One region of the Geodermatophilus sp. SYSU D00700 genome, then DNA from elsewhere that is predicted to be linked to it. Evidence: riboswitches for the same ligand, from Rfam matches in the RefSeq annotation. Region 1 holds a riboswitch; the other holds the start of a gene.
The links. Region 1 has a riboswitch for cyclic di-AMP ahead of ACI79V_RS19435 (transglycosylase family protein). Riboswitches for the same ligand answer to the same signal wherever they lie in the genome.
Positions count from the first base shown of each region.

Region 1 (4,270 bases):
CCCGGCCGGCGAGGCGGCGCTCACCGCGCTGGACACGGAGCTGTCGGGCCGCGAGGTCGACTACGCGCGGCTGGTGCACCACTGCAAGCGCGAGGTCACCGACGGCAGCCTCGGCTCGGAGGTCGCCCGCCTGGTGCGGGTGATCGGCGAGCTGCCCGGGATCGACGTCGAGACGGAGGAGGAGGCGCTGGCCGAGCTGCTGGCCAGCTTCGACGTCTACCGCACCTACCTGCCCGACGGCCGCGAGCACCTCGACGCCACGGTGGCCGCCGTCCGCGACCGCCGTCCCGACCTGGTCGCCGCGGTCGACGCGCTGCACCCGGTGCTGGCGCGGGCCGGCACCGAGGCGGCCACCCGGTTCGAGCAGACCAGCGGCCCGGTGATGGCCAAGGGCGTCGAGGACAGCGCCTACTACCGCTGGGCCCGGTTCGTGGTGCTCAACGAGGTGGGCGGCGACCCGGCCCGGTTCGGCAGCACGGTCGCGGAGTTCCACGAGGCGCAGGCCCGGCGGCGGGCGCGCAAGCCCGAGTCGATGACCACGCTGACCACGCACGACACCAAGCGCAGCGAGGACACCCGGGCTCGGCTGGCCGTGCTCGCCGAGGTGCCCACCGAGTGGGCGGACCTGGTACGCGGCTGGCTCGCGCGCCACCCGCTGCCCGACCGGCCGCTGGCGCACCTGGTGTGGCAGAACCTGGTCGGCGCCTGGCCACTGTCGCGCGAGCGGGCGCACGCCTACGCCGAGAAGGCCGCCCGGGAGGCGGGCACCTCGACGACGTGGACCGACGTCGACGAGGCCTTCGAGGCGCAGCTGCACGGGATGGTCGACGCCGCGTACGACGCCCCGGCGACCAACGCCGAGATCGAGGCGTTCGTCGCCCGCATCGGCCCGGCCGGGCGGTCCAACGCGCTGGCGCAGAAGCTCGTGCAGCTGACCATGCCCGGCGTCCCCGACGTCTACCAGGGCACCGAGATGGAGGACCGCTCGCTGGTCGACCCCGACAACCGCCGCCCGGTCGACTACGACGAGCGCCGGCGGCTGCTGGCCCGCCTCGACGGCGGTGAGGTGCCCGGGGTCGACGACACCGGCGCGGCCAAGCTGCTGGTCACCTCCCGGGCGCTGCGGCTGCGCCGGGACTCCCCGGAGCTGTTCTCCGGCTACACGCCGGTCGAGGCCACCGGCAGCGCCGCCGGCTCCGTCGTCGCCTTCGACCGGGGCGGAGCGGTCACGGTGGCGACCCGGCTGCCCGTGGCGCTGGCCGCCACCGGCTGGGGCGACACCGCGCTGGCGCTGCCCACGGGCGCCTGGCGCGACGTGCTGACCGACACCCGGGTCGTGGCCGACGCCGGCGGGGCGCCCGTGGCGGGCCTGCTCGCCCGGCTGCCCGTGGCGCTGCTCGTCCGAGGATGAGACGGAGGTCACGGCGGCGCCGCCCGGCGCCGCCGTGACCTGCGGTGCCGCGCCCGGGCCGGACCCGGGACGCCGGGCGGCACGCCGTGACGGGTGGGGCCGGTGTGCCGTCCCGTGATGCGACCGTTACCTTGGCTCCCGCACGCGGCCGACCGACGGCGGCGTGCCGGAGCCGGTCCGCCGAACCCCGTCCGCCGGGCTCCGTTCCTCCTGCACAGCCAGGACGGGGGTGGGGGACCCATCTCGGCGTGTGCGCCGCGGTCACGGGGGGACCGGACGCAGCGCCTGGGGGTGAAGCCGCACACGTGCGGCCGGGGCACCGATCGCTCCGAACCCGACAGCTCACCTCGCAGGCGGCGGATCGGAGATCCCGCATGCGCACGTCCACGTCCTTCCTCCGCCGTGCCCTCGTGACGACCGGCGTGGCCGCGGCCGCGATCGGCGTCGCGGCCGGCCCGGCCTCGGCCGCCGCCCCCAACGACTGGGACGCCGTCGCCCAGTGCGAGTCCAGCGGCAACTGGAGCATCAACACCGGCAACGGCTACTACGGCGGCCTGCAGTTCAGCCAGAGCACCTGGGAGGCCTTCGGCGGCCTCGACTACGCCCCGCGCGCCGACCTGGCGACCAAGGCGCAGCAGATCGCCGTCGCCGAGGCCACGCTCGACGTCCAGGGCCCGGGCGCCTGGCCGACCTGCGGCAAGAACCTCGACCCGTCGGCGCCGGAGGCCGGCTCGCCCGAGGCCGCGGCTGCCCCGGCCCCCGCGCCGGCCCCCGCGCCGGCTCCGGAGCCGGCCGCCGCTCCTGCCCCCGCTCCCGCTCCGGCCGCCGAGGAGCCGGCGCCGGCACCGGCCGAGGACGCCGACCGCAGCTGGGACCGCGGCTCCCGCTGGGACCGCGGCGACGGTGAGGGCGGCTCCTACGTCGTGAAGAGCGGCGACACCCTCGGCAAGATCGCGAGGGCGCAGGGCGTCGACGGTGGCTGGCGGGCGGTGTGGGCCGCCAACCGCGACGAGTGCAGCGACCCGAACCGGATCTACGTCGGTCAGGAGCTGCAGCTCCCGTGAGTCCTCCGGCAGCCGGGGGGTCCTCCCCCGGCTGCCGGGAGCCCGGGGGTCTCGGCCGGCCGTGAGCCGCGCGGCCGCCGGGGGACCCGCTCCCCCGCGGGCCGCCGCCCGCGGCGGTTGACCGCTCCCCCAGCGGGCAAGAGGGTCCGGTCAGCCGCACCACCGCCGGGAGGTCCTCGCATGTCCGCTGCCGCCGAGTTCGCCGTCTGGGCGCCCGTGCCGGAGCGGGTGCGCCTGCAGGTCGACGGCGCCGTGCACGACATGCGCCGCGACGACGGCGGCTGGTGGCGCGCCGAGGTGCCGGCCGCGCCCGAGGCCGACTACGGCTTCCTGCTCGGCGACGACGACACCGTGCGGCCGGACCCGCGCTCGCGCCGCCAGCCCGACGGCGTCCACGGCCCGTCCCGCCGCTTCGACCCCGCGGCCCACTCCTGGGGCGACGGCGCCTGGACCGGGCGCCCGCTGGCCGGCGGCGTCGTCTACGAGATGCACGTGGGCACCTTCACGCCCGAGGGCACCCTGGACGCGGCGGTCGAGCGCCTGGACCACCTCGTCGACCTCGGCGTCGACTTCGTCGAGCTGCTGCCGGTCAACGGCTTCGACGGCACGCACAACTGGGGCTACGACGGCGTCCTCTGGTACACGGTGCAGGAGAGCTACGGCGGGCCGGCGGCCTACCAGCGGTTCGTCGACGCCTGCCACCAGCGCGGCCTGGGCGTGATCCAGGACGTCGTCTACAACCACCTCGGCCCGTCGGGGAACTACCTGCCGCTGTTCATGCCGGTGTTCAGCGAGGGCGGGCCCAACCCGTGGGGCTCGTCGATCAACCTGTCCGGGCCCGACTCCGACGAGGTGCGCCGCTACATCCTCGACAACGCGCTGATGTGGCTGCGGGACATGCACGTCGACGGGCTGCGGCTCGACGCCGTCCACGCGCTGGTCGACGAGCGGGCCACCCACGTGCTCGAGGAGATGGCGCAGGAGGTCGACCGGCTCTCGGCGGCGCTGGGCCGGCCGCTGACACTGATCGCCGAGAGCGACCTCAACGACCCCCGGCTGGTGACCCCGCGCGCCGCCAACGGCACGGGCATCCACGCGCAGTGGAGCGACGACTTCCACCACGCGCTGCACGCGGTGCTCACCGGCGAGGGGCAGGGCTACTACGGCGACTTCGCCGCGGCCGGGCTGGCGGGACTGGCCAAGACGCTGACCGGCGCGTACTTCCACGACGGCACCTGGTCGAGCTTCCGCCGCCGGTCCCACGGCCGGCCGGTCGACACCGCGCGGCTGCCGGGCTGGGCGTTCCTCGGCTACCTGCAGGACCACGACCAGGTCGGCAACCGCGCCATCGGTGACCGCATCTCGGCGTCGCTGTCCCCCGGCCTGCTCGCCGTCGGCGCGACGCTGGTCCTCACCGGCCCGTTCACCCCGATGCTGTTCATGGGCGAGGAGTGGGGCGCCTCGACGCCGTGGCAGTTCTTCACCAGCCACACCGACCCGGAGATCGGGCGGGCGACGGCCGAGGGGCGCAAGGGCGAGTTCGCCGAGCACGGCTGGGACGCCGACGAGGTGCCCGACCCGCAGGACCCGGAGACGTTCACCCGCTCGAAGCTGGACTGGTCGGAGCCCGAGCGGGAGCCGCACGCGCGGCTGCTGGCGACCACCCGGGCGCTGCTGGCGCTGCGCCGGGCGCAGCCGGATCTGGTCGACCCGGACCTGGGCGCGGTGGAGGTCGGCTGGGACGACGAGGACCGCCTCCTGGTGGTGCACCGCGGCGCGCTGCGGGTGGTGGCCA
Region 1 covers NZ_JBJGZA010000034.1:23,653-27,922, reverse strand. Annotated here, with positions in the region: gene treY (malto-oligosyltrehalose synthase) at 1-1,411, shown strand, start outside; cyclic di-AMP (ydaO/yuaA leader) riboswitch at 1,655-1,782, shown strand; gene ACI79V_RS19435 (transglycosylase family protein) at 1,786-2,475, shown strand; gene treZ (malto-oligosyltrehalose trehalohydrolase) at 2,656-4,270, shown strand, end outside.

Region 2 (4,270 bases), on a different contig from region 1:
GGCGGATCGACGTCCGGATCGCCGCCGACGAGGCCGTCCGGCGCGCCGGCGACCCGCTCGCGGTCGACCTGCGCGGGGCCTGCGACGTCGTCGTCCTCAAGGTGCAGCCGCTGGGCGGTGTGCGCGCGGCGCTGCGGGTCGCCGAGGCGCACGGGCTGCCGTGCGTCGTGTCCTCGGCCCTGGAGTCCTCGGTGGGCCTCGCGGCGGGCGTCGCGCTGGCCGCCGCGCTGCCCGAGCTGCCCTTCGCCTGCGGCCTGGCCACCGCAGCGCTGCTCGACGGCGACGTGAGCGGCGATCCGCTGGTGCCCGTCGACGGCGCGCTGCCGGTGCGGGCGGTGGTGCCCGACCGGCGGGCCGCCGTGGCCGCGCCGGACGACGTGACCGCCCGGTGGTCGGCGCGGCTCACCGCGGTGCTCGCCGCGTGAACCCCTCCACCGCGCTGGCCCGCGTGCTGGTCGACGAGCTGGTCCGCGGCGGGGTCCGCGACGCCGTCCTCGCCCCCGGCTCGCGCTCGGCCCCGGTCGCGCTCGCGCTCGCCGCCGCCGAGCGGGCCGGTGCCGTGCGGCTGCACGTGCGCATCGACGAGCGGACCGCCTCCTTCCTCGCCCTCGGCCTGGCGCGCGCCTCCGGCCGCCCGGTGCCGGTGCTCACCACCTCCGGGACGGCGACCGCGCATCTGCACGCCGCGGTGCTCGAGGCCGACGTCAGCGGCGTCCCGCTGCTCGCGCTCACCGCCGACCGGCCGCCGGAGCTGCGGTCCACCGGTGCCAACCAGACGATCGAGCAGCCCGGCCTCTACGGCGGCGCGGTGCGCTGGGCGGCCGACGTCGGGGTGCCCGAGGCCGGGCGGGAGGCCGCGCAGAACCGCTACTGGCGCTCGGTGGTGTCGCGGGCGCTGCTGTCGGCCACCGGCGCCTTGTCCGGCGACCCCGGCCCCGTGCAGCTGAACCTGTCCTTCCGGGACCCGCTGCTGCCCGACGGGGAGCCCGGCCCGCTCGATGGCCCGTGGGCCGGTCGCGCCGGCGGTGCCCCGTGGACGGCCGGGGCGCCCGCGCCCGTCCCGGCCGGTCCGGTCGGGGACGGGCCGCGCACCCTCGTGGTGGCCGGCGACGGACCACCCGCGGCCGGCCGGGCCTGGGCCGCCGGGGCCGCTGCTTCGGGCTGGCCGGTGGTCGCCGAGCCCAGCGGCGGCGCGTGGACCGGCGACGCCGTCCGCGGCGGGGCGCTGCTGCTCGGCGTCCCCGCCTGGCTGGACACGCACCGGCCCGAGCGGGTCGTGGTGGTCGGCCGGCCCACGCTGTCGCGGCCGGTGTCGGCGCTGCTCGCCGACCCGCGGGTGCGGGTCGAGACGGTCGCGGCGACCCCGCGCTGGCCCGACGCGGGCCGGTCGAGCGCGCTGGTCTCGCGGGCCGCCCCGCCCGCCGGGCCGCCGTCGGACCCCGGACGGGCCGGGGCGTGGACCGGGGCGTGGGCCGGGGCCTGGTCCGACGCCGCCGCCCGCGTCGGGACCGCCGTCGACGCGCTGCTCGACGCCGCGCCGGGCCTCACCGCCGCCCGCCTGGCCCGCGACGTCGTCGCCGCGCTGCCGGCCGGGGCGCTGCTGGTGCTCGGCTCCTCGACGCCGGTGCGCGACGTCGACCGCCTCGCCGTGCCGCGCGGCGACGTCGCCGTGCTGGCCAACCGCGGGGTGGCCGGCATCGACGGGACCGTCTCGACCGCGGTCGGGGCGGCGCTGGCGCACGGCGGCCCGACGGTGGCGCTCCTGGGCGACCTGACGTTCCTGCACGACCTGCAGGGCCTGCTCACCGGCGAGGGCGAGCCGCGTCCGGACCTCACGCTCGTCGTCCCGGACAACGACGGCGGCGGGATCTTCGCCCAGCTCGAGCCCGGCCGGGCGGCGTACGCGCGCGACTACCGGCGGGTGTTCGGGACGCCGCACGGGCGCGACCTGGCAGCGGTCGCGCAGGCGCTGGGCTGGACGGCGACGGCGGTCTCCTCGGCCGGCGAGCTGCCGGCCGCGCTGGCGGCGGGCGGGCCGCGGGTCGTCGTCGTCCGCACCGACCAGCGCGCCGAGGCCGACCTCGCCGTCGCGCTCCGGGACGCCGCCGCCCACGCCCTCGGCTGACCGGGCGGGACGGGCGGTGGAGGACCGGTCCGTCCCGTGGCGTCCATCACGAGCGACGTGCCCGCAGGGTCCCGGGGGGCCGGTCGCCGGGGCCGCGCCGGACCACGCGGACCGGGGGGCGAGTCGCCGGTGACCAGCGCGTTCCCCACTGCCGGCCCGCCGGCGCCGCAGGCGGTCGGTTGGTCACGGCAGCGTCACGCGCTACCCCACGTGTCCCCTCCTAATCGCAGTGTGACCGGCGACACAGCGACAGTTGCCATGACCGTAGGTAGCTTTTTGGCTGCGCTCAGCAGAACGGAGCGCGGCGCCGGTCCGCCAAACCCTGCCCACCGGTCGTCCACACCAACACCCAGGGCAGGGGTGGGGGACCCACTTCCGGCGCGCGACGGCCCACGGGGGCCGGACCCGAACGCGCCTCGGGGTGAAGCCGCGGACCGCGGCCGGGCACCGATCGCCCGAACCCGACAGCTCACCTCGCCGGCGGTGATCGGGAGATCATCACCATGCCCAAGCACCGCGCACCCCGCTACGTCCGCACCAAGAAGGTCATCGCCCGGGCCCCTGTCGCCGCCGGCGCCACCGTCGTCGGTCTCGGCGTCCTCAGCTCCCCGGCCTCCGCCTCCACCAGCCACGACTGGACCGACGTCGCCCAGTGCGAGTCCAGCGGCAACTGGAGCATCAACACCGGCAACGGCTACTACGGCGGCCTGCAGTTCAGCCAGTCCACCTGGGCCGGCTTCGGCGGCACCGAGCTCGCCGCCCGCGCCGACCTGGCCACCCCGGCCCAGCAGATCGAGATCGCCGAGCGCGTCCTCGAGGGCCAGGGCATCGGCGCCTGGCCGAGCTGCGGCAAGTACCTGACCGAGGGCACCACCGCGGCCGCCGCCGAGGCGCCCGCCGCCCCCGCTCCCGCCGCCGAGGCACCCGCCCCGGCCGCGGAGGCCGGTCACTCCCACGACCACGCCGACGACGCCGCCACCGAGGACTACACCGTCCGCTGGGGCGACACCGTGAAGGAGATCGCCGCCGCCCACCAGCAGGGCTGGCGCGAGCTCTACGAGCGCAACGTCGACGTCATCGGCAGCAACCCGAACCGGATCTACCCCGGTCAGGTGCTCGCCGTCAGCGGCGCGGCCCCGGCCCAGGCCGCTCCGGCCCCGGAGGCCCCCGCCGCGACCGCCTCCGCCGGCGAGTCCGCCCCCGCGCCCGCGGTGGCCCCGCTGGCCGAGGTCGCCCCGCAGGTCGCCTCCGCGATCGCGTCGATCACCAACAGCGCCGGCCCGGTCAAGGCGGTCGTGCAGGCCGCCGCGAACGCCGTCGTGAGCAACGTGCCGGGCGCCGCCGACATCACCCTCGGCGGTACGCGCGGGAGCGCGGTCGACCCGAACGGGCACCCGTCGGGCCTGGCGCTGGACTACATGGTCATGACCGACAACGCCCTCGGTGACGCCATCGCCCAGTACCACGTCGACCACTGGGACGAGCTCGGCGTCGAGTACGTCATCTGGGAGCAGCGGATCCTGACCTCGCCCGACGGCGCGTGGAAGGCGATGGCCGACCGCGGCAGCGTGACCGCGAACCACCACGACCACGTGCACGTGAACTACGTGGGCTGATCCTCACCCCCCGACGAGGGCCCCGGCCGCTGCCCAGCGGCCGGGGCCCTCGTCGTCGGACCGGTCAGCGGCCGCGAGCCGTCCAGTGGGCGAGGTACGAGCGGTGCAGCCACGCGTCCACCCAGGCGCGGTCGGGCGCGGCCGGCACCGCCGGGCTGTCGCGCAGCGCCAGCAGCCGGGCCTCGGCGTCGTCGACCGCGGCGACCACCTCGGCCAGCGGTACCTCGCCCCGGCGGATGCTCCGCAGGTACGTGCGGTGGGGCTCGGGCACCGGCAGGGTGATCCGGCCGGTCGTCAGCAACTCCACCCCCTGGATGCCCAGCCGCAGCGCGTGCATCGCGTACTTGACGTCGAACCCGTGCGCGGCGACGAGTCCAGGGCGGTTCGTGTGCGCGCCGGCTGCGCCGGTCATCGCCGCCCGCTGGCCCCTCAGGTAGCCGAGGAAGCGGTCGGCGGCCACGCGGGAGACGAACCGGTCGGCGTGCGCCACCAGGTCCGCGCCCGCGGCGTCGCGGACGACGACCTCCTC
Region 2 covers NZ_JBJGZA010000009.1:74,892-79,161, forward strand. Annotated here, with positions in the region: gene ACI79V_RS09685 (o-succinylbenzoate synthase) at 1-425, shown strand, start outside; gene menD (2-succinyl-5-enolpyruvyl-6-hydroxy-3-cyclohexene-1-carboxylic-acid synthase) at 422-2,125, shown strand; cyclic di-AMP (ydaO/yuaA leader) riboswitch at 2,456-2,624, shown strand; gene ACI79V_RS09695 (transglycosylase family protein) at 2,629-3,741, shown strand; gene ACI79V_RS09700 (nucleotidyltransferase domain-containing protein) at 3,806-4,270, opposite strand, start outside.
Region 2: another riboswitch for cyclic di-AMP. It lies ahead of ACI79V_RS09695 (transglycosylase family protein); the one in region 1 lies ahead of ACI79V_RS19435 (transglycosylase family protein).